Regions from separate parts of the Enterobacter cloacae complex sp. 385G4 genome, predicted to be linked through region 2. Evidence: predicted binding sites of a transcription regulator. Region 2 holds the regulator's gene; each other region holds the start of a gene.
What was found. Region 2 encodes PurR, which represses purine synthesis genes. Its sites were predicted from a motif close to CANGCAAACGTTTGCNTG; they were not measured.
Positions count from the first base shown of each region.

Region 1: a site for PurR is predicted at 2,225-2,242, ahead of pyrD (quinone-dependent dihydroorotate dehydrogenase). Genes of this name have one in related genera too.
Region 3: a site for PurR is predicted at 5,667-5,684, ahead of carA (glutamine-hydrolyzing carbamoyl-phosphate synthase small subunit). Genes of this name have one in related genera too.

Region 1 covers NZ_JBXWDD010000002.1:462,228-471,969, reverse strand. The annotation lists gene AC2FAJ_RS10045 (YcbX family protein) at 1-414, shown strand, start outside; gene zapC (cell division protein ZapC) at 411-953, opposite strand; gene pyrD (quinone-dependent dihydroorotate dehydrogenase) at 1,119-2,129, opposite strand; gene ssuE (NADPH-dependent FMN reductase) at 2,379-2,954, shown strand; gene AC2FAJ_RS10025 (sulfonate ABC transporter substrate-binding protein) at 2,947-3,909, shown strand; gene ssuD (FMNH2-dependent alkanesulfonate monooxygenase) at 3,906-5,051, shown strand; gene ssuC (aliphatic sulfonate ABC transporter permease SsuC) at 5,061-5,852, shown strand; gene ssuB (aliphatic sulfonates ABC transporter ATP-binding protein) at 5,849-6,619, shown strand; gene pepN (aminopeptidase N) at 6,708-9,320, opposite strand; gene pncB (nicotinate phosphoribosyltransferase) at 9,575-9,742, shown strand, end outside.
Region 2 covers NZ_JBXWDD010000001.1:285,784-295,525, reverse strand. The annotation lists gene AC2FAJ_RS01590 (MFS transporter) at 1-601, opposite strand, end outside; gene cydH (cytochrome bd-I oxidase subunit CydH) at 763-852, opposite strand; gene purR (HTH-type transcriptional repressor PurR) at 1,150-2,175, shown strand; gene punR (DNA-binding transcriptional activator PunR) at 2,193-3,104, opposite strand; gene punC (purine nucleoside transporter PunC) at 3,219-4,409, shown strand; gene cfa (cyclopropane fatty acyl phospholipid synthase) at 4,707-5,855, shown strand; gene AC2FAJ_RS01560 (riboflavin synthase) at 5,887-6,528, opposite strand; gene mdtK (MdtK family multidrug efflux MATE transporter) at 6,754-8,127, shown strand; tRNA gene AC2FAJ_RS01550 (tRNA-Val) at 8,281-8,357, shown strand; tRNA gene AC2FAJ_RS01545 (tRNA-Val) at 8,362-8,438, shown strand; gene AC2FAJ_RS01540 (FAD-NAD(P)-binding protein) at 8,557-9,742, shown strand, end outside.
Region 3 covers NZ_JBXWDD010000003.1:305,954-315,695, forward strand. The annotation lists gene ileS (isoleucine--tRNA ligase) at 1-2,462, shown strand, start outside; gene lspA (signal peptidase II) at 2,462-2,962, shown strand; gene fkpB (FKBP-type peptidyl-prolyl cis-trans isomerase) at 3,020-3,469, shown strand; gene ispH (4-hydroxy-3-methylbut-2-enyl diphosphate reductase) at 3,471-4,421, shown strand; gene dapB (4-hydroxy-tetrahydrodipicolinate reductase) at 4,627-5,448, shown strand; gene carA (glutamine-hydrolyzing carbamoyl-phosphate synthase small subunit) at 5,903-7,051, shown strand; gene carB (carbamoyl-phosphate synthase large subunit) at 7,070-9,742, shown strand, end outside.

The sequences.
Region 1 (9,742 bases), on a different contig from region 2:
CGTACCGCGCAGGACAACGGCGATGTCGATTTCGGCCAGAACCTGATCCCGCGATCCAGCGGCGCAATCCGCGTAGGCGATGAGGTTGAAATTCTCGCCCGCGGGCCGGCGCGAGTGTACGGCTCAGGCCAGGAAGAAGAAATGGTCGAGGTTGAGACGAATGTCGCCACTGGGGTGGATATTCACTGGCAGGGCAAGGTTATTCGTGGCAACAATCAACAGGTTTTACTGGAGCAGCTGGAGCAAGCCGGTATTCGCGTACCGTATTCCTGCCGCGCGGGAATTTGCGGATGCTGCCGCATCAAGCTGCTGGAGGGAGAAGTGAGTGCACTGAAAAAATCTGCAATTGGAAATGACGGCACAATCCTGTGCTGTAGCTGCGTACCGAAAACGTCGGTACAACTGGAAGCTTAAACCGCTTGTTCGAGGCGGAAGGCATCGACGCGCAGCTGTGGCTTCAGCCTGTCATTCATGACTTTGATCGCATCACCTAACTGCATTACGCGCCCGGCAATCGTCACGCCGGGCTGCGCCAGCAGACAGAGTGCGGCGTTTTCGCCCGGTTCAACCACTAACAGGCTCACCTCTTCGGCGGTATCGCTCAGGTTAACGCTGGCCGCATCGCCCGTTGCTGGCGTCCAGTCCATGCCGTGAGGCAGGAAATGCCAGCTTTTCGGCATTTGCGGTTTCAGGAAACGGATAGCCACCAGCGCATTTAATACCAGTTCGGCACGCTGCTCTTTAGAGAGCATCAGGTCGCGGCATTTTTCTTCGAAGGAGAAATAAAGCGCCGCATCGTCAACGCAAAAGCCCGATGGAGAAAACGCGTCCGGGGTTAACATTCGGCGGGCAAAACGAGAACGAAACAACATGCCATTGGCTAAATCGAGCATCATACGGTCATGCTCGTCGCAAAAATACCAGCGCCAGTTATCGTCAGGTTTAATTCGCATGTGCCTCTCCCGTCCCCAAACGTCCTGTACTAAAAATGTCCTGTTCGCCGCTTCGTTTATAACACTAGTAATAAAAGACGATAATGTCTAAATAAGCAACAGTGACGGAATATAAAACAACCAGGGCTGGAAATAAAGCCCTGGTTGTCTGATTAAGAAAAAAGATTAGATATGCGTAACGATTTCTTTAATCAAAGGCGGGCCTTTAAAAATAAAGCCGGAATAGATTTGCACCAGTGACGCACCGGCCGCCATCTTCTCGCGCGCAGCAATCACCGAGTCGATACCGCCGACGCCAATAATCGGTAAACGGCCTTTTAATTCCGCAGACAGCGCGCGAATAATTTCGGTGCTTTTTAATTGTACCGGACGGCCACTTAACCCACCCGCTTCGTCACAGTTTTTCATTCCCTGAACGAGCGAACGATCGAGCGTGGTATTCGTTGCAATCACCCCGTCAATATTATGGCGAACCAAACTGTCGGCAACCTGGATCAATTCTTCGACAGAAAGATCCGGCGCGATCTTCACCGCGACCGGAACATATTTATGGTGGATCGCCTGGAGTTCATTTTGTTTATTTTTAATGGCACTCAGAAGATCGTCCAGCGCTTCGCCATATTGTAAGGAGCGCAGCCCCGGGGTATTGGGTGAGGAAATATTCACCGCGATATACCCGGCATAGGCGTAGACTTTTTCCATACAAATCAGGTAGTCATCTTTACCCTGCTCAACGGGCGTATCTTTATTTTTGCCAATATTGATGCCTAACACCCCATCAAAATGGGCTTTCTTCACGTTCTCTACCAGATGATCAACGCCGAGGTTATTAAAGCCCATGCGGTTGATCAACCCTTCGGCTTCGACCAGGCGGAACAGGCGCGGCTTGTCATTTCCCGGCTGCGGGCGCGGCGTGACGGTACCAATTTCGATGGAGCCAAAGCCCATCGCGCCCAGGGCATCAATGCACTCGCCATTTTTGTCCAGACCGGCCGCCAGACCCAGCGGATTTTTAAAGGTCAGCCCCATGCACTGCACAGGCTTTTCCGGCACGTTTTGACGCACCAGGGCCGCCAGAGGCGTTCCTGTAATACGACGTAATTGCTGGAATGTAAATTCATGAGCGCGCTCGGGGTCGAGCTGGAAAAGGGCTTTACGAACGAAGGGGTAGTACATGAACTCTCCTGGATTCCCGGTGTGCAAACCGGGAGGGGATTATGGGCGATCCCGTCACGAAAGGGAATTGACCTGCGGCAAAAAAATCGGTGTAAAACGCAATCGTTTACCTCCCACTCTCTTTCTTATGCAGTTTTTCGCAGTTTAATTGCGGATAAATCATTTAGTGGAATAACCGCGCGGTGTCACACTCCTGAAAATTGTTATGAATGTTAGATAAAAGCAAACAATTAGTTATAAGGAGGAAGTATGCGCGTCATTACCCTGGCCGGAAGTCCACGATTCCCTTCGCGTTCCAGCGCCCTGCTGGAATATGCCCGCGACAAGCTCAATGCCCTGGACGTGGAAGTGTGCCACTGGAATCTGCATAACTTCGAACCTGAAGATTTGCTGTATGCCCGCTTCGACAGCCCCGCGCTGAAAACCCTCACTGAGCAGCTCAAGGAAGCGGACGGCCTCATCGTTGCGACCCCGATTTATAAAGCCTCTTTTTCGGGCGCGCTGAAAACGCTGCTCGATCTTCTCCCCGAGCGCGCACTGGACGGCAAAGTGGTTCTGCCGCTGGCAACGGGCGGCACGGTGGCCCATTTACTGGCGGTAGATTACGCCCTGAAGCCGGTGCTAAACGCCCTGAAGGCGCAGGAGATCCTTCACGGCGTTTTCGCGGATGATTCGCAGGTCATTGACTACCAGCATAAGCCGCACTTCACGCCGAATCTGCAAACGCGCCTTGATGCCTCGCTGGAAACTTTCTGGCACGCGCTGCATCGCCGGGATATCCAGGTTCCTTCTTTTAATCCGCCGCAGGGAGTCGCACATGTTTAAAACCTTAACCCGCCTCGGACTGGCTGGCCTGATGGCGTTTACCGCGCTGGCACATGCCGCAGAAACCGCACCGGACAGTTTACGGATTGGCTACCAAAAAGGCAGCGTCAGTATGGTGCTGGCAAAAAGCCACCAGCTGCTGGAAAAACGCTTCCCGGACACCAAATTCTCATGGGTGGAGTTCCCGGCAGGGCCGCAGATGCTTGAAGCCCTGAACGTCGGCAGTATCGATCTGGGCAGTACGGGCGACATCCCGCCTATTTTCGCTCAGGCTGCCGGGGCAGACCTGGTATACGTCGGTGTAGAACCCGCTAAGCCGAAAGCCGAAGTCATCCTGGTACCTGAAAACAGTGACATTAAAAGCGTCTCCGACCTTAAAGGGCGTAAGGTCGCTTTCCAGAAAGGTTCCAGCTCGCACAACCTGCTGCTGCGCGCCTTACAGGAAGCTGGGCTCAAGTTCACCGACATTCAGCCCGTTTACCTGACGCCCGCCGACGCGCGCGCCGCGTTCCAGCAGAAAAACGTTGATGCCTGGGCTATCTGGGATCCGTACTACTCCGCGGCATTACTGCAGGGTGGCGTACGGGTGCTGAAAGACGGTACCACGCTGAAGCAAACCGGTTCGTTCTACCTCGCCTCACGCCCTTACGCCGAAAAAAACGGCGCGTTTATTCAGGGCGTACTGGATACCTTTACGCAGGCAGATGCCCTGACCCAGAGCCAGCGTCAGGCGAGCATCGCCCTGCTGGCAAAAACCATGGGCTTACCTGAGCCGGTGATCGCGAGCTACCTCAGTCACCGTCCGCCCACCACCATTGCGCCTGTCGACGCACACGTCGCCGCGCTTCAGCAACAGACTGCTGACCTCTTCTATCAAAACCGCCTGGTACCAAAACAGGTCGATATTCGCGAACGCATCTGGCAGCCCGCTGGCAAAGAAGGAGCTAAATCATGAGTCTGAATCTTTTCTGGTTTTTACCCACCCACGGTGATGGACACTATCTTGGTACAGAAGAGGGCTCGCGCCCGGTTGACCATGGCTATCTTCAGCAGATTGCCCAGGCGGCGGACCGAATCGGTTTTACCGGCGTGCTGATCCCGACCGGACGCTCGTGCGAGGATGCCTGGCTGGTGGCCGCGTCGATGATCCCGGTCACCCAGCGCCTTAAATTCCTGGTTGCATTGCGTCCGAGCGTCGTTTCACCCACCGTGGCGGCGCGTCAGGCAGCAACGCTGGACAGGCTCTCCAACGGCCGCGCTCTGTTTAACCTGGTGACGGGCAGCGATCCGCAGGAGCTGGCGGGTGACGGCGTGTTCCTCGACCATACCGAGCGCTATGAAGCCTCCGCCGAATTTACCCGCGTCTGGCGACGCCTGCTGGAAGGCGAAACCGTCACCTTTGAAGGTAAGCATATTCACGTTCGCGACGCGAAGCTCTACTTCCCGCCAGTGCAGCAGCCGCGCCCTCCGCTCTATTTTGGCGGATCGTCGGATGTGGCCCAGGATCTGGCCGCCGAGCAGGTCGATCTCTATCTGACCTGGGGCGAGCCGCCCGAGCTGGTGAAAGAGAAAATTGCCCAGGTCCGCGCCAAAGCCGCCGCCCATGGCCGCAAGGTGCGCTTCGGGATTCGCCTGCACGTGATTGTGCGCGAAACCAATGAAGAAGCCTGGCAGGCGGCAGACCGTCTGATCTCCCATCTGGACGATGAGACCATTGCGAAGGCGCAGGCTGCGTTTGCCAAAACCGACTCCGTCGGGCAGCACCGCATGGCCTCTCTGCACAACGGCAAGCGCGAGAATCTGGAAATCAGCCCGAACCTGTGGGCGGGCGTGGGTCTGGTACGCGGCGGCGCGGGCACGGCGCTGGTCGGCGACGGGCCAACCGTGGCTGCACGTATTAATGAATACGCTGACCTGGGCATCGACAGCTTTATTCTCTCCGGCTATCCGCACCTGGAAGAGGCCTACAGGGTGGGCGAGCTGTTATTCCCGCATCTGGATGTCGCCGTTCCGGAAATTCCGCAGCCGCAGCGGCTCCAGCTGCAGGGCGAAGCCGTGGCAAACGAGTTTATTCCGCGCAAAGCCGCACAGAGCTAAGGAGTGACCATGTCTGCCACCTCACAAAAATGGCTGCTGCGCGCCGCCCCGTGGTTTTTGCCCGTCGGCATCGTGGCGCTCTGGCAGCTCGCGTCGACCACCGGCTGGCTGTCGAGCCGCATTTTGCCCTCTCCGGAGGGCGTTATCGAAGCGTTCTGGTCGCTGAGCGTCAGCGGAGAGCTGTGGCAACATCTGGCGATCAGCTCCTGGCGCGCGGTGATTGGGTTTTCCATCGGCGGCAGCATCGGTCTGGTGCTGGGTCTGATCAGCGGCCTTTCACGCTGGGGGGAAAGGCTGCTGGATACCTCCATCCAGATGCTGCGCAACGTGCCGCATCTGGCGCTGATCCCGCTGGTCATTTTGTGGTTTGGGATCGATGAGAGCGCCAAAATCTTCCTCGTGGCGCTGGGCACGCTGTTCCCGATATACATCAACACCTGGCACGGCATCCGCAATATCGATCGCGGTCTGGTGGAGATGGCACGCAGCTACGGCTTATCGGGTTTTTCCCTCTTTGCTCACGTGATTCTGCCGGGCGCCCTGCCCTCCATTATGGTCGGGGTGCGCTTTGCGCTCGGCCTGATGTGGCTGACGCTGATTGTGGCGGAAACCATCTCAGCCAACTCCGGTATTGGCTACCTGGCGATGAACGCCCGCGAATTCCTGCAAACGGACGTGGTGGTGGTCGCCATCATTCTGTATGCACTGCTCGGCAAACTCGCCGACGTCAGCGCACAGTGGCTGGAGCGCAGCTGGCTGCGCTGGAATCCGGCCTATACCCTTCAGGAGGCGAAAGCATGAATACCGCACGACTAAATCAGGGCACGCCGCTGCTGCTGAACGGCGTAACCAAACGCTACGGCGAAAACACCATTCTTAACGGGCTGGATCTGCACATTCCCGCCGGCCAGTTTGTGGCTGTAGTCGGGCGCAGCGGCGGCGGAAAAAGCACACTCCTGCGTCTTTTAGCCGGGCTGGAGGCCCCCAACGGTGGAGAGATTCTGGCAGGAACCACGCCGCTGGCCAATATTCAGGACGATACGCGCATGATGTTTCAGGATGCGCGCCTGCTGCCGTGGAAAACGGTGATTGATAACGTCGGGCTGGGGCTCAAAGGCAACTGGCGGGATGAAGCCCGTCAGGCGCTGGCCGCCGTCGGGCTGGAAAACCGTGCAGGTGAATGGCCTGCGGCGCTGTCGGGCGGCCAGAAGCAGCGCGTGGCGCTGGCGCGAGCGTTGATTCACCGTCCCGGCCTGCTGCTGCTTGATGAGCCGCTCGGCGCTCTTGATGCCCTGACGCGGATAGAAATGCAGGATCTGATTGAATCCCTCTGGCAGGCGCACGGCTTTACGGTACTGCTGGTGACGCATGACGTCAGCGAAGCCGTGGCGATGGCGGACCGGGTATTGCTTATAGAAAACGGGAAAATCGGTTTGGATCTGACGGTAGATATTCCACGTCCTCGCCGCGTGGGATCGGCCAGACTGGCGGAGCTGGAAGCCGAAGTGCTGAATCGGGTGATGAAACGTGGGGAAGCGGAGATTCAGCGGATAAAGGCCAATGCCTGATGCCCTCTCCCACAGGGAGAGGGAGAAAACCGATGTCCCGCGCCCTCACGTAGGCCCGGTTAGCGTAGCGCCACCGGGCTTTTTTACATCAGGCCAGCGCCTTAGCAATCTTCTCGTACAGATCGCCAGACAGATTTTCCAGCCCTTTCAGCTGCTCAAGCGCGGTGCGCATTTTCGCCTGACGCTGCGCATCATAGCGTTTCAGGCGGATCAGCGGCTCAATCAGACGTGATGCAACCTGCGGGTTACGGCTGTTCAGCTCGGTCAGCATTTCCACCATAAACTGGTATCCGCTGCCGTCTTCGGCGTGGAACGCGGCCGGGTTACTGCTGGCAAATGCGCCAATCAGCGAGCGAACGCGGTTCGGGTTGCTCATGGTGAACGAACGGTGCTTAAGCAGGCTGCGAACTTTGCTAAGCGCATCGGCCGCCGGGCTGGTCGCCTGCAGAATAAACCACTTGTCCATCACCAGACCATCCTGGTGCCACTTGTCGTCATACTCCTGCATCAGCGCATCGCGGCACGGCAGTTCAGCGGCAACGCTTGCCGCCAGGGCCGCGAGCGCATCAGTCATGTTATCCGCTTCGTGATACTGCTTGCTCACCAGCGCGTTCGCCAATTCGGGCTCACCAAACGCAAGATAGCGCAGGCAGGTATTGCGCAGGCTACGCTTGCCGATATCCGCATGCTCCACGCGATACGCGTCAAGCTTGTTAGCGTTGTAGAGCGCCAGGAATTCATCCGCCAGTTCGGTCGCCAGCGTGCGGGTCAGCGCTTCGCGCACCGCCACGATGGCAATCGGGTCGATAATGTCGAACAGCTCCGCAATTTCAGTCGCGGACGGCAGCGTCAGAATTTCAGCCGCCAGCGCCGGGTCAATCTTCTCGTCCAGCAGGATGGCGCGGAACGCGTCTGCCACATGCACCGGCAGCGTCAGCGGCTGGCCCTGCTGGTAACGGTTCACGTTAAGCTTGATGTAGGTTGCCAGCAGGCTCTGCGCCGCGTCCCAGCGGGAGAAATCGTTGCGGGCGTGACGCATCAGGAACGTCAGCTGCTGGTCGCTCCACTTGTACTCCAGCTTCACCGGCGCGGAGAACTCGCACAGCAGCGCAGGCACCGGCTGGAAGTAGACGTTATCGAAGATAAAGGTCTGCTCTGCCTGGGTCACGTTCAGCACGTGGTGCACCGGGTGGCCGCCCTTCTGCAGCGGGATGACGTTGCCTTCGTTGTCGTACAGCTCAATGCTGAACGGAATGTGCAGCGGATATTTTTCTTCCTGCTCGGCGGTTGGCGGCGTGCGCTGGCTGATGGTCAGAGTGTATTGCTCGGTTTCCGGGTTGTAGTCGTCCTTAACGGTGACAATCGGGGTCCCGGCCTGGCTGTACCAGCGGCGGAAGTGAGAAAGATCAACGTTGGACGCGTCTTCCATCGCCTGCACGAAGTCGTCGCAGGTAGCCGCGCTGCCGTCGTGACGTTCGAAGTAAAGCTGCATCCCTTTCTGGAAATTCTCTTCACCCAGCAGGGTGTGGATCATGCGGATAATTTCAGCGCCCTTCTCGTACACCGTCAGGGTGTAAAAGTTATTCATCTCAATGACTTTATCCGGACGGATCGGGTGCGCCATTGGGCTGGCATCTTCCGCAAACTGCAGGCCGCGCATGGTGCGCACGTTGTTGATGCGGTTGACCGCCCGCGAGCCCAGATCGGAGCTGAACTCCTGATCGCGGAAGACGGTCAGCCCCTCTTTCAGGCTCAGCTGGAACCAGTCGCGGCAAGTGACGCGGTTACCGGTCCAGTTATGGAAATACTCGTGGCCGATAACGCGTTCGATATCGAGGTAGTCTTTATCGGTGGCGGTATCGGTACGCGCCAGCACGTACTTGGAGTTAAAGATGTTAAGGCCTTTATTCTCCATCGCGCCCATGTTGAAGAAGTCGACAGCGACGATCATATAGATGTCGAGATCGTATTCGAGGCCGAAACGCTCTTCGTCCCATTTCATGGAGTTAATGAGTGAAGTCATCGCCCACGGCGCGCGATCAAGGTTGCCGCGGTCAACGAACAGCTCCAGCGCCACTTCGCGGCCAGAGCGGGTTTTGAAGGTATCGCGCAGCACGTCGAAATCACCCGCCACCAGCGCAAACAGGTAGCACGGTTTCGGGAACGGATCCTGCCACTGCACCCAGTGACGGCCATTTTCCAGCTCGCCCTCACCCACGCGGTTACCGTTGGAGAGCAGGAACGGATAGAGGGTTTTATCGGCAATGATTTTGGTGGTAAAACGCGCCAGCACGTCCGGGCGGTCCAGGTACCAGGTAATGTGGCGGAAACCTTCGGCTTCACACTGGGTACACAGGGCCACGCCTGACTGGTAGAGCCCTTCCAGCGCCGTGTTGGCGGCAGGGCTGATTTCATTCACGATGCGCAGCGTAAAGCGTTCCGGCAGGTTGTCGATGACCAGCTGGTTGCCTTCTTCTTTATAATCTGACCAGGCTTCATCGTTAATGTGCAGGGAGACCAGCGTCAGGTCTTCGCCATCCAGACGCAGCGGTACGGCAGTCGCGCTGTGGCGCGTCACCTGGCTTACCGCCGTCACAACGGTTTTTGTGGCATCCAGGTCAAAAGTCAGGTCGATATCGCTAATCAGGTATTCCGGCGCACGGTAGTCGTGGCGGTATTTGGCTTGTGGCTGTTGTGTCATAGAAAACCTTATGCATCGTTTGTCGAGTAACGTTTCAATATATTCCTGTTGCGTAAAACGCGCTATGCAGAATGTTCATCTTTTCAGGCTTAAACACCTTTTTCGCTACATTTGTATAACACGGGGCACGAAATGCTCTCGACCATAAAGTGTGCTTATGTTGTGATCGGGGTTCAATAAATCACTAAACAAGGTATACTCCGGAGTTGTTTATTGTACTAAACGCTCCCGTGAGAGGATGCTACAGCGCACCTATGACTCAATTCGCTTCTCCGGTTCTGCATACGTTGCTGGATACCGACGCGTATAAACTGCATATGCAGCAAGCCGTTTTCCACCATTACTATGACGTTCACGTCGCGGCGGAATTCCGCTGCCGTGGTGACGACTTGCTCGGTATCTACGCAGACTCCATTCGTGAA
Region 2 (9,742 bases):
GGCGCATCAGCACCGACAGCTCTCTGCGTACATCAGGGCGTTCACCCGCACTGCCTTTTGGCAGGGAGAAGAACAACGCCACCATCGCGACCACGCCCAATCCGGCCGTCGCCAGGAAGGACATCCGCCAGCCAATGACCTCGCCCAGCCAGGTTGCCGCAGGAACACCGCCGATGTTAGCGATGGTCAGCCCCATAAACATGGTGGCCACGGCGCTGGCCTGCTTGTGTTTTGGCACCACGCTTGCGGCCACGACCGAGCCCAGACCAAAGAAAGCACCGTGGTTGAGGCTGGTCAGAATGCGCGACAGCATCAGAGTGGTGTAATCCGGCGAAATGGCCGAAAGCACGTTGCCCAGGGTGAAAATCGCCATCAGGAAAATCAGCGCATTGCGGCGCGCACGGTGCGAAAGCAGAAGCGTCATCAGCGGCGCTCCCACCATCACGCCGATGGCGTAGGCGCTGATTAACATCCCGGCGGCCGGGATCGAGACGTCCACGCCACGGGCGATAACGGGCAGTAACCCCATCGGGGAGAATTCAGTGGTGCCAATCCCAAAAGCGCCAATCGCCAGGGCCAGCAGGGGAAAATTGATTTTCATGCGTCAACTCCGGATGCCGTGTCATGTGGTGACACAGAACAAAGAAGCGGAAAGCATGACATCAATCACAAAAAATGAGAAGTTAACAAAATGGCAAAAGATTTTTGCCAGAGAAGTAACAATCGGAGCGTTCGGGAGGGAGAAGACTCCCCCCGCGTAAATCAATGCAGCGCAGCCGTCAGGCCAGCCGCCACAATCAGCGCCAGCACAATAACGGTGGTGAACAGCGAAAACTTCAGATCGGAACTCATCAATTTTTCTCCTTTTAATCCCCCCACGAAAAGTGAGCTTGCTCATTTTTGCACAGTTTACGTCAAAAATCTTCCTGGATTTAAGCTGATAAACACTTTACCTCTTCCCCTTTTCATCAAGATAGGCCAAAATTCCACGCTAAATTTATTAGCGTACCGGCCATTGACCCCCTCCTGACGTCCCGTGTCGTTTTCCCGGCGTGCCGCAATTCAAAATTGCGTGATAAGGGTGAGAGAAGGCAAACGTTTACCTTCAAGTTTTTCAGGAGTTTAGGATATGGTCTGGAGTGACATTTAATGGCAACAATTAAAGACGTAGCAAAACGCGCAAACGTTTCCACTACAACCGTATCACATGTAATTAACAAAACCCGTTTTGTGGCGGAAGAGACGCGCAACGCCGTCTGGGCAGCGATCAAAGAGCTGCACTACTCGCCGAGCGCGGTTGCGCGGAGCCTCAAGGTTAATCACACCAAGTCTATTGGTCTGCTGGCGACCAGCAGCGAAGCGGCCTATTTTGCCGAGATCATTGAAGCGGTAGAAAAAAACTGCTTCCAGAAAGGCTATACCCTGATTCTCGGCAACGCCTGGAACAGCATTGAAAAACAGCGCGCCTACCTGTCGATGATGGCGCAAAAGCGCGTGGACGGCCTGCTGGTGATGTGTTCAGAGTACCCGGAATCCGTGCTGTCGATGCTGGAAGAGTATCGCCATATCCCTATGGTGGTGATGGACTGGGGCGAAGCGCGCGCCGACTTCACCGACTCCGTTATCGATAACGCCTTCGAAGGCGGTTACATGGCGGGCCGTTATCTGATCGAACGCGGCCACCGCGAGATTGGCGTGATCCCGGGTCCGCTGGAACGCAACACCGGCGCGGGCCGCCTGGCCGGTTTTATGAAAGCGATGGAAGAAGCGCTAATCACCGTGCCGGAAAACTGGATCGTGCAGGGCGACTTTGAGCCGGAATCAGGCTACCGCGCGATGCAGCAGATCGTCTCCCAGCCTCACCGTCCAACCGCCGTTTTCTGCGGGGGCGACATCATGGCGATGGGCGCCCTCTGTGCGGCCGACGAGCTGGGTCTGCGCGTACCGCAGGACATCTCCGTGATCGGGTATGACAACGTGCGCAACGCGCGCTTCTTCACGCCAGCGTTAACCACCATTCACCAGCCGAAAGATTCACTGGGTGAAACCGCCTTCAATATGCTGCTGGACAGGATCGTCAACAAGCGTGAAGAGTCACAGTCCATTGAAGTTCACCCTCGCCTCATCGAACGCCGTTCCGTTGCGGATGGCCCGTTCCGCGACTACCGTCGTTAAGCTCATTGCGGAGCCAGTCAGTCTGGCTCCCGCAGCCACTCCCGGTTAAGCGTTTCGCTGTCCCCCAGATAGTCCAGCAGCCAGGCCATCGCCGGCGAGACATCATTTTGTTGCCAGGTGAGGCAGCAGGCCGCATCCGGGAACGGATTCTCCAGCGTTAGCTCAACCCACTCACCGGTGTCGATTCGCGGACGTGCAAAATGGGCGGGCACCATGCCTACGCAGAGCCCGGCACTGAGGCACGTCGCCGACGATCCCCAGTCAGGGGCGACAACCCGCCGCTGGTTGTCCAGCAGCCAGGTAATTCGCTTCGGCAGCGAGCGGGAGGTATCTTCCAGCACCAGCGACGGCCAACTGCGCAGCGTATCGTCGCTCAGCGGCCCTTCCGTCGCCGCCAGGGGATGATCGCTTGCCACCACGCATTTCCAGCTCAGCATCCCCATATCGCGAAAGGCGTAACGTCCCCCGACCGGGATCGCCTGGGTCGCGCCAATCGCCATCTCTACCCTGCCGTCCGCCAGCGCATCCCAGACGCCGTTGAACACCTCCTGCGAGACCCGCAGTTCTACGTCAGAGAAATGCCGATAAAAATCGACAATCATCTGCCGGGTGCGCTCGGGCTTAACGATGTAATCCACCGCAATGGAAAGGTGGCCCCGCCAGCCGTTCGCGATCTGCTGGCACTGCTCGCGGGTGATCTGCATTTTTTTGATAACAGAACGCCCTTCCTTTAAAAACCACGCCCCTGCGGGCGTTAATTCAACATCACGATGCCGCCGTTCAAACAGCGGTACCGCCAGCCACTCCTCAAGCTGTCGCACAGTATAGCTGATGGCCGAAGGGACGCGGTGCAACTCCTGCGCCGCTCCGCTAAAGCTGCCATTACGCGCGACAGCATCGACCACTTCAAGAGAATAATCTGACCACATTTTCTGCCTGCAAAAAATTTGAATGCACCCGACAAATATTAGCGTTTCACAAGCGGCTTTGCACTCCCTACACTCAGCGCCAACGTATACCTGCCTCCTCAGGAGAATAAAACAGTGCAACCCAGGAAAGGTTTTTTAGTCTGGCTCGGCGGCTTAAGCGTGCTGGGCTTTTTGGCCACCGATATGTACCTGCCGGCGTTTGCCGCCATGCAGGAAGATTTGCAAACCCCTGCTGCCGCCATCAGCGCCAGCCTGAGCCTGTTCCTGGCCGGTTTTGCCTTCGCGCAGCTGCTCTGGGGACCGCTTTCGGATCGCTTTGGGCGTAAACCGGTGCTGCTGCTGGGGCTGGCCATTTTTGCCGTGGGCTGCCTGGGGATGCTATGGGTGCGCGATGCCACCTGGCTGCTGGTGCTGCGGTTTGTTCAGGCGGTCGGCGTCTGTGCCGCGGCCGTGACCTGGCAGGCGCTGGTCACCGACTACTATCCGGCGAACCGCACTAACCGTATTTTCGCCACCATCATGCCGCTGGTGGGGCTCTCACCGGCCCTCGCCCCGCTGCTGGGCAGCTGGATCCTCGCGCACTTTGACTGGCAGGCCATCTTTGCCACGCTGTTTGCCATCACGCTGGTGCTGATGCTGCCGGCGTTCGCCCTCAAGCCCGCGCATAAAAAAGAGGCGCACGCAGACGCGAAGCCGATTACCTTCACCTCCCTGCTGAGCGCGAAAGCGTATCGCGGCAACGTTCTGATCTATGCCGCCTGCTCGGCGAGCTTCTTCGCGTGGCTGACCGGTTCGCCGTTTATTCTGCACGATATGGGCTATAGCCCGGCGGCCATTGGCCTGAGCTACGTTCCGCAGACCATCGCGTTCCTGGTGGGCGGGTACGGCTGTCGCGCGGCGCTGCAAAAATGGGAAGGCCAGCAGATGCTGCCGTGGCTGCTGGTGCTCTATGCGCTGAGCGTCATTGGCACCTGGGCCGTTGGGTTTATTCCGGGCGCGGGTCTGGCCGAAATATTGATTCCATTCTGCGTGATGGCCATCGCGAACGGGGCGATCTACCCTATCGTTGTGGCGCAGGCGCTGCGTCCGTTCCCGCAGGCGACAGGCCGCGCGGCTGCGCTGCAGAACACCCTGCAGCTGGGGCTGTGCTTCCTGGCAAGCCTGGTGGTCTCCGCGCTGATTGCCACGCCGCTGCTGACGACAACCAGCGTGATGCTGGCTACCGTTGCGCTGGCCGTCATAGGCTATCGCATGCAGGCTTCCGCTCAGGATGAGAGCACGCAGGTAGAAACCTCGCATGCCTAATCGCGCCAAAAACTATGTTAATTTTCAGTGATTAGGTTGCTAAGAATTTTCTATTGAATCACCAAATTTTGAGGCCTATACTAAATTTGGTTCGATTAAATACGATAAATATTATGTGTTAACGGGAGCCGGAGTGCTCCCGTTTTACCATGGAAGGCATTTCGGCAAGGGTTATCTCCCTTCCTCTGTTCTACGTCGGATACTAGCCTCGCGGTATTTACCGTGAGATTTCTCACAAACCAAAAAAGCGTCTACGCTGTTTTAAGGTTCTGATCACAGTAGGGTGATGGAGAAGCTATGAGTTCATCGTGTATAGAAGAAGTCAGCGTTCCGGACGATAACTGGTCCCGGATCGTCAGTGAACTGTTAGGTCGGGCAGGCATCACTATCAACGGATCATCCCCATCGGATCCTCAGGTTAAACATCCCGATTTTTTTAAACGCGTGTTGCGCGAGGGGTCGCTAGGCCTGGGGGAAAGCTATATGGACGGCTGGTGGGAATGCGAACGGCTGGATACTTTTTTCGCCAGCGTGCTGCGTGCTGGTCTGGAAAAACAGCTCCCCCGTAATCTTAAAGACACCCTGCGTGTCGCCTCTGCCCGTCTCTTTAACCTGCAAAGTAAAAAGCGTGCCTGGATCGTCGGCAAAGAGCATTACGATCTCGGCAACGATCTGTTCAGCCGCATGCTGGACCCCTTCATGCAATACTCCTGCGCCTACTGGAAAGAGGCGTCGACGCTTGAAGAGGCTCAGCAGGCCAAGCTGCGCCTGATTAGCGAGAAATTGCAGTTGCAGTCCGGTATGCGCGTGCTGGATATTGGCTGCGGCTGGGGCGGGCTGGCGTATTTTATGGCGAAGCACTACGGCGTCAGCGTGGTCGGCGTCACCATTTCCGCTGAACAGCAAAAAATGGCGCAGGAGCGGTGCCTGGGGCTTGATGTGGATATCCGCCTGCAGGATTACCGGGATCTGAACGAACAGTTTGACCGGGTCGTTTCCGTGGGCATGTTCGAGCACGTCGGGCCGAAAAATTACGACACCTATTTCGAGGTGGTGGACCGTAATCTGAAACCGGACGGTATTTTCCTGCTGCACACCATCGGCTCTAAGCGGACCGACAATAACGTTGACCCGTGGATCAACAAATACATCTTTCCGAATGGCTGTTTACCGTCCGTACGCCAGATTGCCAACGCCAGCGAATCCCATTTCGTGATGGAAGACTGGCATAACTTCGGCGCGGATTACGACACCACGTTAATGGCGTGGCATGCACGTTTTCAGGAAGCCTGGCCTGAAATTGCGGACAACTATTCTGAACGATTCAAGCGGATGTTTAGCTATTATCTGAATGCCTGCGCGGGGGCGTTTCGCGCGCGAGATATTCAGCTCTGGCAGGTTGTTTTTAGCCGTGGGATTGAACACGGCTTGCGGGTCGCACGCTAGAAAAATAACCCCGGTCAGCCGGGGTTATTTTTTATTCGTCTTCTACAGCTTTAATTATTGCGGCTTCTTTTGCGGCCAGCACGCGCTCAACGGTATCTACAACCGCCTGGGTTTGCGGATCGATTTCGATATTCACGCGATGCCCCAGTTTTTTCGAACCCAGCGTGGTGCGCTGCAGCGTCTCGGGAATTAAATGCACGCAAAAACGCGTCGGAGTCACTTCTCCCACCGTCAGACTAATCCCATCAATGCCAATAAACCCTTTATAGAGGATGTATTTCATTAATGACGGGTCCTGCACTTTAAACCAGATTTGACGGTTATTTTCTGATGTGACGATTTTCGCCACTTCGGCGGTGGTCATGATATGCCCGGACATCAGATGGCCGCCAATCTCGTCGCTGAACTTCGCCGCGCGCTCAACGTTGACGGTATCCCCCACCACCAGTTCACCCAGGTTGGTAATACGCAGCGTCTCTTTCATTAAATCAAAGCTAATCTGGTTGCCATTAATTTCGGTGACGGTCAGGCAGCAGCCGTTATGGGCAATCGAGGCGCCGGTCTCTATGCCGTCGAGCATATATTCCGGCAGCTCTACAACATGAGTACGAAAATTAGGTTTTTCATCAATGGACACCACTTTGGCGGTGCCCTGCACAATACCAGTAAACATGCTTACAACTCCTGTTTTTTCCGGACGGTGGTGACACCGTTTAATCCCACCACAATAACAGTTGGAAAAACAGGTTGCCAGCGGAGCGCATTTTCTGGCGATTTTTTCACTAGATAAATAGCTAAAGCCCGCTACAATAGCTGGCACCCCCCTGCATTTTCTTCTTGCTGCCCGTTTCGGCGGCTTTTTTAGTCTCTCATATAACTACAAAATAAAGGTGTTCACGTGCAGAAGTACATGAATGAAGCGCGCCAGCTATTGGCACTGGCTATACCAGTGATCGTCGCGCAGGTGGCCCAGACCGCAATGGGTTTTGTGGATACGGTAATGGCGGGTGGCTACAGCGCCACCGATATGGCGGCCGTTGCCATCGGCACGTCAATCTGGCTGCCGGCCATCCTGTTCGGCCACGGTCTGCTGCTCGCCCTCACCCCTGTTATCGCTCAGCTTAATGGCTCGGGTCGTCGCGAGCGTATTGCCCATCAGGTCCGCCAGGGTTTCTGGCTGGCAGGGTTTGTCTCTGTGCTGATTATGGTCGTGCTCTGGAACGCGGGTCATATCATCCGCGCCATGCACAATATTGACCCGGCGCTGGCAGACAAAGCCGTGGGATATCTGCGCGCCCTGCTCTGGGGTGCGCCCGGCTACCTCTTTTTCCAGGTCGCCCGTAACCAGTGTGAAGGGCTGGCGAAAACCAAGCCCGGCATGGTGATGGGCTTTATCGGCCTGCTGGTGAATATTCCGGTGAACTATATCTTTATTTACGGCCATTTCGGCATGCCGGAGCTGGGCGGCGTCGGCTGTGGCGTGGCGACGGCTGCGGTTTACTGGGTAATGTTCTTCAGTATGATCGCTTATGTGAAACGCGCCCGTTCAATGCGCGATATTCGTAACGAGAACAGATTCAGCACGCCGGACTGGAGCATCATGACGCGCCTGGTGCAGCTAGGCTTGCCGATTGCGCTGGCCCTGTTCTTTGAGGTGACGCTCTTTGCCGTGGTTGCCCTGCTGGTCTCCCCGCTGGGGATTGTGGACGTCGCCGGGCACCAGATCGCGCTGAACTTCAGCTCTCTGATGTTTGTTCTGCCCATGTCTCTGGCCGCAGCAGTGACGATCCGCGTGGGCTTCCGCCTGGGGCAAGGCTCGACGCTTGATGCGCAAACCGCCGCGCGCACCGGATTAGGCGTTGGCGTCTGCATGGCCATTTGCACGGCGCTTTTTACCGTGGCGCTGCGCGAGCAAATTGCCCTGCTCTATAACGATAATCCGGAGGTCGTCACGCTGGCATCGCACCTGATGCTGCTGGCCGCGATTTACCAGATTTCTGACTCCATCCAGGTGATTGGCAGCGGCGTATTGCGCGGATATAAAGACACGCGTTCGATCTTCTTTATTACCTTTATCGCCTACTGGGTGCTGGGTCTGCCTACTGGCTACGTGTTGGCGCTGACCGATCTGGTCGTTGATCGCATGGGGCCAGCCGGATTCTGGATGGGCTTTATCATCGGACTGACGTCGGCGGCGATCATGATGATGATGCGCATGCGCTTCCTGCAGCGCCAGCCGTCAACGGTAATTTTGCAGCGCGCTGCGCGTTAACTACGCAGTAGCCGCCAGCTGGCGGCTACTTTCTCTTCACTTTGCGCGGTAATGAAGCAATCGCGTGAAATCAGAGAGAAAAATGCGTTTTCCCTCTTGCCTCCTTGATGCTGTGCCGCTAATATTCGTCCCCGTTGTCACCGACAACACGTTGCGTTCATAGCTCAGTTGGTTAGAGCACCACCTTGACATGGTGGGGGTCGTTGGTTCGAGTCCAATTGAACGCACCATTCTGCGTCCGTAGCTCAGTTGGTTAGAGCACCACCTTGACATGGTGGGGGTCGGTGGTTCGAGTCCACTCGGACGCACCATTTCAGTCCTGAAATGGTGCAAATTCTCTCCTTTTACCCTGAATTTTCTTAATCGCTTATTTTCATCATTATTCTCCTGCTACGCTTTTCTTATGGAATAAATACAGGAAGCGCGTCAATGAAGAATATCGCGATTATCGGCTCCGGCCCTACAGGGATTTACACCTTTTATCATCTGCTTAATAACAGCACCCCGCTCTCCGTATCCGTCTTCGAACAGGCCGATGAAGCCGGCGTGGGCATGCCCTATAACGACGACAATAATTCCCGGCTGATGCTGGCGAACATTGCGAGCATAGAAATCCCGCCCATTTTTATAACCTACCTCGCCTGGCTCAAGGAACAGAGCGACGACCATCTGGCGCGCTTTAAGGTTGATAAAGCCAGCCTGCATGACCGGCAGTTCCTGCCCCGACTCCTGTTGGGAGAGTATTTTCGCGACAGCTTGCGTTCAATCGTGAAAGAGGCAAAAAAGCTGGGGTTCCAGGTTGCGGTCCATGAATCCGCGAAGGTAACGGACATCATCCCCTCGACAACCGGCGTAACGCTTTCCGTCAACGACACCACTTTGCCCGATCGGTTCGACCTGGCGGTTATCGCCACCGGCCACGTCTGGCCAGATGAGGAGGAAGCCACGCGCACGTTCTTCCCCAGCCCGTGGTCGGGATTGATGGACGCCAGCATTCCCCCTTGCCGCGTGGGCATTATGGGAACGTCGTTGAGCGGTCTGGACGCGGCTATGGCGGTGGTAATGCAGCACGGTGAGTTTCGTGACGGTAAATTCCTCCTCGACAAGGGCAGCGAAGGGTTAAACATTACGCTGATGTCCCGCACGGGCATTCTGCCGGAAGCCGATTTTTACTGTCCAATCCCTTACGAACCGCTGTCGGTATTGACCGAATTCGTGGTTGAACGCGAGATAGCCAAAGGATCGGACGGCCTGCTTGACCGCATATTTTCCCTGATGGTGAAAGAGCTCGAGCTCGCTGACCCGGCGTGGTGCGAGAAAATTTCTCTGCGTAACCAGGATGCCGACAGCCTTCGTGAGGCATGGTTTGAGGATCGTAAACGGCACGGCCCCTTTACCTGGGCGGAAGAGAACCTCAGCGAGGTTGAACGCAACAAACGCGAACGGCGCACCGTGGCCTGGCGCTATACCGTCCTTCGACTGCATGAGGTGGTTCAGGAGATTGTGCCCCACCTCAACGACGACGACAGAGAGCGCTTTAAGCAGGGCCTCGCCCGCGTGTTTATCGACAACTATGCCGCCATCCCGCCGCAGTCTATCCGCAGGCTGCTTGCGC
Region 3 (9,742 bases), on a different contig from region 2:
CTGCAGAGTTCCGCGCGAAGTGCCGCGAATACGCGGCCACCCAGGTTGAAGGCCAGCGTGCTGACTTTATCCGTCTGGGCGTGCTGGGCGACTGGTCGCACCCGTACCTGACCATGGACTTCAAAACCGAAGCCAACATCATCCGTGCGCTGGGCAAAATCATCGGTAACGGCCACCTGCATAAAGGCGCAAAGCCTGTGCACTGGTGCGTGGACTGCCGTTCTGCGCTGGCAGAAGCGGAAGTGGAATATTACGACAAAACTTCACCTTCTATCGACGTGGCCTTCGAAGCGGTCGATCAGGATGCCATTAAAGGTAAATTCGGTCTGCCTGGCGTTAGCGGCCCGATCTCTCTGGTGATCTGGACCACTACCCCGTGGACGCTGCCAGCCAACCGTGCAATCTCTCTTTCCGGCGAGTTCGAATATGCGCTGGTGCAGATTGATGGCCGCGCGGTTATCCTGGCGAAAGATCTGGTTGAAAGCGTGCTGAAACGCGCGAATATCACCGACTACACCGTGCTGGGCACCGTAAAAGGCGACGCGCTGGAGCTGATGCGCTTCAAACACCCGTTCCTGGACTTCGACGTTCCGGCGATCCTGGGCGACCACGTCACGCTGGACGCGGGTACCGGTGCGGTACATACCGCCGGTGGCCACGGTCCTGACGACTACAACATCAGCCTGAAATACGGCCTGGAAATTGCCAACCCGGTAGGCCCGGACGGTTCTTACCTGCCTGGCACCTACCCGGCGCTGGATGGTATCAACGTCTTCAAAGCCAACGACATCATCGTTGACATGCTGCGCACCAGCGGCGCGCTGCTGCACGTTGAGAAAATGCAGCACAGCTATCCGTGCTGCTGGCGCCACAAGACGCCGATCATCTTCCGTGCGACCCCGCAGTGGTTCGTCAGCATGGATCAGAAAGGCCTGCGCGAGCAGTCTCTGAAAGAGATCAAAGGCGTGCAGTGGATCCCGGACTGGGGCCAGGCGCGTATCGAATCCATGGTGGCTAACCGTCCTGACTGGTGTATCTCTCGTCAGCGTACCTGGGGCGTGCCGATGTCGCTGTTCGTGCATAAAGAGACGCATGAGCTGCACCCGAACACCCTGGAACTGATGGAAGAAGTGGCGAAGCGCGTCGAAGTTGACGGCATTCAGGCGTGGTGGGATCTCGACGCCCGTGACATCCTGGGCGCGGACGCGGACAACTATGAGAAAGTGCCAGACACCCTGGACGTGTGGTTCGACTCCGGGTCGACTCACGCCTCCGTAGTTGACGTGCGTCCGGAGTTTGCCGGTCACGCTGCCGACATGTATCTGGAAGGTTCCGACCAACACCGCGGCTGGTTCATGTCATCCCTGATGATCTCCACCGCGATGAAAGGTAAAGCGCCTTACCGTCAGGTACTGACCCACGGCTTCACCGTGGATGGTCAGGGCCGTAAGATGTCTAAATCTATCGGCAACACCGTTTCGCCGCAGGACGTGATGAACAAGCTGGGCGCGGACATCCTGCGTCTGTGGGTAGCCTCAACCGACTACACTGGCGAAATGGCGGTGTCTGACGAGATCCTGAAGCGTGCTGCCGACAGCTATCGTCGTATCCGTAACACCGCGCGCTTCCTGCTGGCGAACCTGAACGGGTTCGATCCAGTGAAAGACATGGTGAAACCGGAAGAGATGGTCGTGCTGGACCGCTGGGCGGTAGGCTGCGCGAAAGCGGCGCAGGAAGATATCCTGAAAGCCTATGAGTCTTACGACTTCCACGAAGTGGTGCAGCGCCTGATGCGCTTCTGCTCCATCGAGATGGGCTCGTTCTACCTCGACATCATCAAAGATCGCCAGTACACCGCGAAGGCGGACAGCGTGGCTCGCCGTAGCTGCCAGTCCGCGCTGTTCCACATCGCAGAAGCGCTGGTGCGCTGGATGGCGCCGATCATGTCCTTCACCGCGGATGAAATCTGGGGTTATCTGCCGGGCGACCGTGAGAAGTATGTCTTCACCGGCGAGTGGTATGAAGGTCTGTTCGATCTCTCCAGCACCGAAGCAATGAACGATGCCTTCTGGGACGAGCTGCTGAAAGTGCGTGGCGAAGTGAACAAAGTAATCGAGCAGGCGCGTGCGGATAAAAAAGTCGGTGGCTCTCTGGAAGCGGCAGTGACCCTGTACGCCGAACCGGAGCTGGCGGCGAAGCTGACCGCGCTGGGCGATGAATTACGATTTGTCCTGTTGACCTCCGGTGCAAAAGTTGCGGATTATGCCGAGGCTTCTGCTGATGCTCAGCAGAGCGAGTTGCTCAAAGGCCTGCAAGTCGCACTGAGCAAAGCCGAAGGTGAGAAGTGCCCGCGCTGCTGGCATTACACTACCGATATCGGCCAGGTGGCGGAACACGCAGACATCTGCGGACGCTGTGTAAGCAACGTCGCCGGTGACGGCGAAAAACGTAAGTTTGCCTGATGAGTAAAACTCTCTGTTCAACAGGACTGCGCTGGCTGTGGCTGGTTGTGGTGGTGCTGATTATCGATCTGGGCAGCAAGTTCCTGATTCTCCAGAATTTCGCTCTGGGGGAGACGGTTTCGCTGTTCCCGTCGCTTAACCTGCACTATGCGCGCAACTACGGCGCGGCGTTTAGCTTCCTTGCCGACAGCGGTGGCTGGCAGCGCTGGTTCTTCGCGGGTATCGCTCTCGGTATCTGCGTGGTACTGGCTGTGCTGATGTACCGCTCGAAGGCCACGCAAAAGCTGAATAACATCGCCTACGCGCTGATCATTGGCGGCGCGCTGGGCAACCTGTTTGACCGCCTGTGGCACGGTTTTGTGGTCGATATGATCGACTTCTACGTCGGCGACTGGCACTTCGCGACCTTTAACCTGGCCGACACCGCCATCTGCATCGGTGCGGCGTTAATCGTGCTGGAAGGCTTCTTGCCTAAACCCGCAGCGAAAGAGCAGGCGTAATTGTCAATGCCGGGTGATGCGCTGCGCCACCCGGCACAACATTAAAGAGCAATGTGTATGTCTAAATCCGTACAGAGCAACAGCGCGGTTCTCGTTCACTTCACGCTGAAGCTGGATGACGGCTCCACGGCTGAATCCACCCGCAATAACGGCAAACCTGCCCTGTTTCGTCTCGGCGATACCTCCCTGTCTGAAGGTCTTGAGCAGCAGCTCCTGGGCCTGAAAGAGGGTGAGAAAAAAGCGTTCTCGCTGGAGCCGGATGCCGCGTTTGGCGTGCCAAGCCCGGACCTGATTCAGTATTTCTCGCGCCGCGAGTTTATGGACGCGGGCGAACCGGAAATCGGGGCGATTATGCTCTTTACCGCTATGGACGGCAGCGAAATGCCTGGCGTGATCCGCGAGATTAACGGCGACTCTATCACCGTTGACTTCAACCATCCGCTTGCCGGGCGTACCGTTCATTTTGATGTTGAAGTGCTGGAGATTGATCCGGCACTGGAGGCCTGAAATGCAGATCCTGTTGGCTAACCCGCGCGGCTTCTGCGCCGGTGTAGACCGCGCTATCAGCATTGTTGAAAACGCGCTGGAGATTTACGGCGCGCCGATTTACGTGCGTCACGAAGTGGTGCATAACCGCTACGTGGTCGACAGCCTGCGCGAGCGCGGTGCTATTTTCATCGAGCAGATCAGCGAAGTGCCGGACGGTGCGATCCTGATCTTCTCTGCGCACGGCGTCTCTCAGGCGGTCCGTAACGAAGCGAAAAGCCGCGATCTGACCGTATTCGATGCCACCTGTCCATTAGTGACAAAAGTGCATATGGAAGTGGCGCGCGCCAGCCGTCGCGGTGAAGAGTCGATTCTGATTGGCCACGCCGGTCACCCGGAAGTTGAAGGCACCATGGGCCAGTACAGCAACCCGGAAGGGGGAATGTACCTGGTGGAGTCACCGGAAGATGTACTGACGCTGAACGTGAAAAACGAAGCGCGTCTGTCGTTTATGACCCAGACCACGCTCTCCGTAGACGACACCTCTGACGTGATTGACGCCCTGCGCCAGCGCTTCCCGAAAATCGTCGGGCCGCGTAAGGATGATATCTGTTACGCCACCACTAACCGTCAGGAAGCGGTGCGCGCGCTGGCTGAACAGGCGGACGTGGTGCTGGTTGTCGGCTCTAAAAACTCCTCTAACTCCAACCGTCTGGCCGAACTGGCGCAGCGTATGGGGAAAGCGGCGTTTTTAATCGACGACGCGACGGACATCCAGGAAGCGTGGGTGAAAAATGCGGCCTGCGTTGGCGTTACCGCAGGCGCTTCCGCGCCGGATATCCTGGTGCAGAACGTGATTGCTCGTCTGCAGGAGCTGGGCGGGGGCGAAGCGGTTCCGCTGGAAGGACGCGAAGAGAATATCGTCTTCGAAGTGCCGAAAGAGCTTCGTATCGACGCCCGCGAAGTGGAATAATTTCTTTTCTGATGAAAGGCCAGCACCTCCTGTGCTGGCCTTTTTTTTGCTCCGGACTTTATCGTGACGACAAAATCATGTCTTTTACTGATATCTGAGTCGGTTTCACGTTAAATTCTAATTATTGGTGTTTTCAGTTGGCAGCCTTTACGAAGGCTGGTTAATCTGAAAACGGTTTACATCATTTTAACGTAAGAGAATAACTATGCATGATGCACAGATCCGTGTCGCCATTGCGGGCGCGGGTGGACGTATGGGTCGCCAGCTGATTCAGGCGGCAATACAAATGGATGGCGTGGCACTCGGCGCGGCGCTGGAGCGTGAAGGTTCATCCCTGCTGGGATCCGATGCGGGTGAACTGGCCGGCGCGGGCAAGACAGGCGTTACCGTTCAGAGCTGCCTTGATGCGGTGAAAGATGACTTTGACGTGTTCATCGACTTTACCCGTCCCGAAGGCACCCTGACTCACCTGGCGTTTTGCCGCCAGCACGGTAAAGGGATGGTGATTGGCACCACCGGCTTCGATGATGCGGGTAAACAGGCCATTCAGGATGCAGCCACCGACATTGCGATTGTCTTTGCCGCGAACTTTAGCGTAGGCGTTAACGTCATGCTGAAGCTGCTGGAAAAAGCGGCGAAGGTGATGGGCGACTACACCGACATTGAGATTATTGAAGCGCACCACCGCCATAAAGTTGATGCTCCATCAGGCACGGCGCTGGCGATGGGCGAAGCGATTGCTTATGCAATGGATAAAGATTTAAAAGACATCGCAGTCTATTCCCGTGAAGGGCATACCGGAGAACGCGTGCCGGGCACCATTGGTTTCGCAACCGTCCGGGCAGGCGATATCGTCGGCGAACACACGGCGATGTTCGCCGATATTGGTGAACGTGTTGAGATTACGCACAAAGCGTCAAGCCGCATGACGTTCGCCAATGGCGCAGTACGCTCCGCGTTGTGGCTGAAATCGAAAGGAAAGGGCCTTTTTGATATGCGAGATGTGCTGGATCTCAACAGTTTGTAAGCTTTATTACCCATCGTGATGTGGTTGTTGCAGTCGTAATATATTGATTGCATAGGGCAATAATTTATTGCCCTCTTATTTTATTTGTTTTAGATGGATTTTTGTTGTTAATGGCCATAAATCTGACTTTTATGCCATTGTTATGTGAAGTGAATGTAAATTTTGACCATTTGGTCCACTTTTTGTCGCTCTCGTCTCTTAATTTCCATAAAACCTACCGCGCAAGCGTTTTCCAGGATGATTTACCTGATCTTTTTGCCCGTTAAATCCCATTCAAGCTGCCAGTCCTGCAAAAGAATAAACAAAATATCCGTTTTAAGTTGACTTTTACCCACCAAATCTCCAGAATGCCGCCGTTTGCCAAAAATCCGCTGGCAACACATTTGCATTGATCTATGACATAGTCATGAATTAATATGCAAATAAAGTGAGTGAATATTCTCTGGAGGGTGTTTTGATTAAGTCAGCGCTATTGGTTCTGGAAGACGGAACCCAGTTTATCGGTCGGGCCATAGGGGCAACGGGTTCGGCGGTTGGGGAAGTCGTTTTCAATACTTCAATGACCGGTTATCAAGAAATCCTCACTGATCCTTCCTATTCTCGCCAAATCGTTACTCTTACTTATCCTCATATCGGCAATGTCGGCACCAATGCGGCTGACGAAGAATCCTCTCAGGTACATGCGCAAGGCCTGGTCATTCGCGACCTGCCGCTGATTGCCAGCAACTTCCGCAACACTGAAGACCTCTCTTCTTATCTGAAGCGCCATAACATCGTGGCGATTGCCGATATCGATACCCGTAAGCTGACGCGTCTGCTGCGCGAGAAGGGGGCACAAAACGGCTGCATCATCGCAGGGGATAACCTCGATGCGACGCTGGCGCTGGAAAAAGCGAAAGCCTTCCCGGGCCTGAACGGCATGGACCTGGCGAAAGAAGTGACTACCGCCGAAGCCTACAGCTGGACGCAGGGGAGCTGGACGCTGGAAGGCGACCTGCCGGAAGCGAAAAAAGAGAGCGAACTGCCGTTCCACGTGGTGGCCTATGATTTTGGTGCCAAGCGCAACATCCTGCGCATGCTGGTTGACCGCGGCTGCCGCCTGACGGTGGTACCGGCGAAAACCTCCGCTGAAGACGTGCTGAAGATGAACCCGGACGGCATCTTCCTCTCTAACGGCCCAGGCGACCCGGCACCGTGCGATTACGCTATCGACGCCATCAAGTCCTTCCTGGAAACCGACATCCCGGTATTCGGCATCTGCCTCGGCCATCAGCTGCTGGCGCTGGCGAGCGGTGCGAACACCGTCAAGATGAAGTTTGGCCACCACGGTGGTAACCACCCGGTGAAAGACATTGATAACAATACGGTGATGATTACCGCGCAGAACCACGGTTTCGCCGTCGATGAAGCCTCTATGCCGGCTAACCTGCGCGTGACGCACAAATCACTGTTCGATGGCACCCTGCAGGGTATCCACCGTACCGATAAGCCAGCGTTCAGCTTCCAGGGCCACCCGGAAGCCAGCCCGGGCCCGCACGACGCCGCGCCGCTGTTCGATCACTTCATCGAACTTATCGAGCAATACCGTAAGACCGCTAAATAATCAGGAGCCGAGAAGACCATGCCAAAACGTACAGACATAAAAAGCATCCTGATCCTTGGCGCTGGCCCGATCGTCATCGGCCAGGCCTGCGAATTCGACTACTCCGGCGCGCAGGCGTGTAAAGCGCTGCGCGAAGAGGGTTACCGCGTTATCCTGGTTAACTCTAACCCGGCGACCATCATGACCGACCCGGAAATGGCGGATGCCACCTACATCGAGCCGATTCACTGGGAAGTGGTGCGTAAAATCATCGAAAAAGAGCGCCCGGACGCGGTGCTGCCAACCATGGGCGGCCAGACGGCGCTGAACTGCGCGCTGGAGCTGGAGCGTCAGGGCGTGCTGGCTGAATTTGGCGTCACCATGATTGGTGCGACCGCCGATGCGATTGATAAAGCAGAAGACCGTCGCCGCTTTGACGTGGCGATGAAGAAAATCGGCCTCGACACCGCGCGCTCCGGTATTGCGCATAACATGGAAGAGGCGCTGGCCGTTGCGGCTGAAGTGGGCTATCCGTGCATCATCCGTCCATCGTTCACCATGGGCGGCACCGGTGGCGGTATCGCCTACAACCGCGAAGAGTTCGAAGAGATTTGCGAGCGCGGTCTGGATCTCTCCCCAACCAAAGAGCTGCTGATTGATGAATCGCTGATTGGCTGGAAAGAGTACGAGATGGAAGTGGTGCGTGATAAAAACGACAACTGCATCATCGTCTGCTCCATCGAAAACTTCGATGCGATGGGTATCCACACCGGCGACTCCATCACCGTTGCGCCAGCCCAGACGCTGACCGACAAAGAGTATCAAATCATGCGTAACGCCTCGATGGCGGTACTGCGTGAAATCGGCGTGGAAACCGGCGGCTCTAACGTGCAGTTCTCCGTTAACCCGAAAACCGGCCGTCTGATTGTTATCGAAATGAACCCGCGCGTGTCCCGCTCCTCCGCGCTGGCCTCCAAAGCCACCGGCTTCCCGATTGCGAAAGTGGCGGCGAAGCTGGCAGTGGGTTACACCCTCGACGAGCTGATGAACGACATCACCGGTGGCCGCACGCCTGCGTCCTTCGAGCCGTCCATCGACTACGTTGTGACTAAAATTCCTCGCTTTAACTTCGAGAAATTCGCGGGCGCAAACGACCGTCTGACGACCCAGATGAAATCTGTGGGTGAAGTGATGGCGATTGGCCGCACGCAGCAGGAATCCCTGCAAAAAGCGCTGCGCGGTCTGGAAGTGGGCGCCACCGGCTTTGACCCGAAAGTGAGCCTGGACGACCCGGAAGCGCTGACCAAAATCCGCCGCGAGCTGAAAGACGCGGGCGCAGAGCGTATCTGGTACATCGCCGATGCCTTCCGCGCGGGCCTGTCCGTCGACGGCGTATTTAACCTGACCAACATCGACCGCTGGTTCCTGGTGCAGATTGAAGAGCTGGTGCGTCTGGAAGAGAAAGTGGCGGAGTTGGGTATCAACGGCCTGGATGCAGACTTCCTGCGCATGCTGAAGCGTAAAGGCTTCGCCGATGCGCGTCTGGCTAAACTGGCGGGCGTGCGCGAAGCGGAAATCCGCAAGCTGCGCGACCAGTATGACCTGCACCCGGTTTACAAGCGCGTGGACACCTGTGCAGCAGAGTTCTCGACCGATACCGCGTACATGTACTCCACCTATGAAGACGAGTGCGAAGCGAACCCGTCCGTCGACCGCGACAAGATTATGGTGCTGGGCGGCGGTCCAAACCGTATCGGCCAGGGCATCGAGTTCGACTACTGCTGCGTACACGCCTCGCTGGCGCTGCGCGAAGACGGGTACGAGACCATCATGGTCAACTGTAACCCGGAAACCGTTTCTACCGACTACGACACCTCCGATCGCCTCTACTTCGAGCCGGTTACCCTGGAAGACGTGCTGGAAATCGTGCGCATCGAGAAGCCAAAAGGCGTTATCGTGCAGTACGGCGGTCAGACCCCGCTGAAGCTGGCGCGCGCGCTGGAAGCGGCAGGCGTACCGGTTATCGGTACCAGCCCGGACGCGATTGACCGCGCGGAAGATCGTGAGCGTTTCCAGCAGGCGGTTGACCGTCTGAAGCTGAAGCAGCCGGCGAACGCCACGGTGACCGCCATTGAAATGGCCGTTGAGAAGGCGAAAGAGATTGGTTACCCGCTGGTGGTGCGCCCTTCCTACGTCCTGGGCGGCCGCGCGATGGAAATCGTCTACGACGAAGCCGACCTGCGTCGCTACTTCCAGACGGCGGTGAGCGTCTCCAACGATGCGCCAGTACTGCTCGACCGCTTCCTCGACGATGCGGTAGAAGTAGACGTTGACGCCATCTGCGACGGCGAAATGGTGCTGATTGGCGGCATCATGGAACATATCGAGCAGGCGGGCGTGCACTCCGGTGACTCTGCCTGTTCTCTGCCTGCGTACACCCTGAGCCAGGAGATTCAGGACGTGATGCGCCAGCAGGTGCAGAAGCTGGCCTTTGAGCTGCAGGTTCGCGGCCTGATGAACGTCCAGTTCGCGGTGAAAGACAACGAAGTTTATCTGATTGAAGTCAACCCGCGTGCGGCGCGTACCGTACCGTTCGTCTCTAAAGCGACCGGTATTCCGCTGGCGAAAGTGGCGGCGCGCGTGATGGCTGGCCAGACGCTGGCTCAGCAGGGCGTAACCAAAGAGATCATCCCGCCGTATTACTCGGTGAAA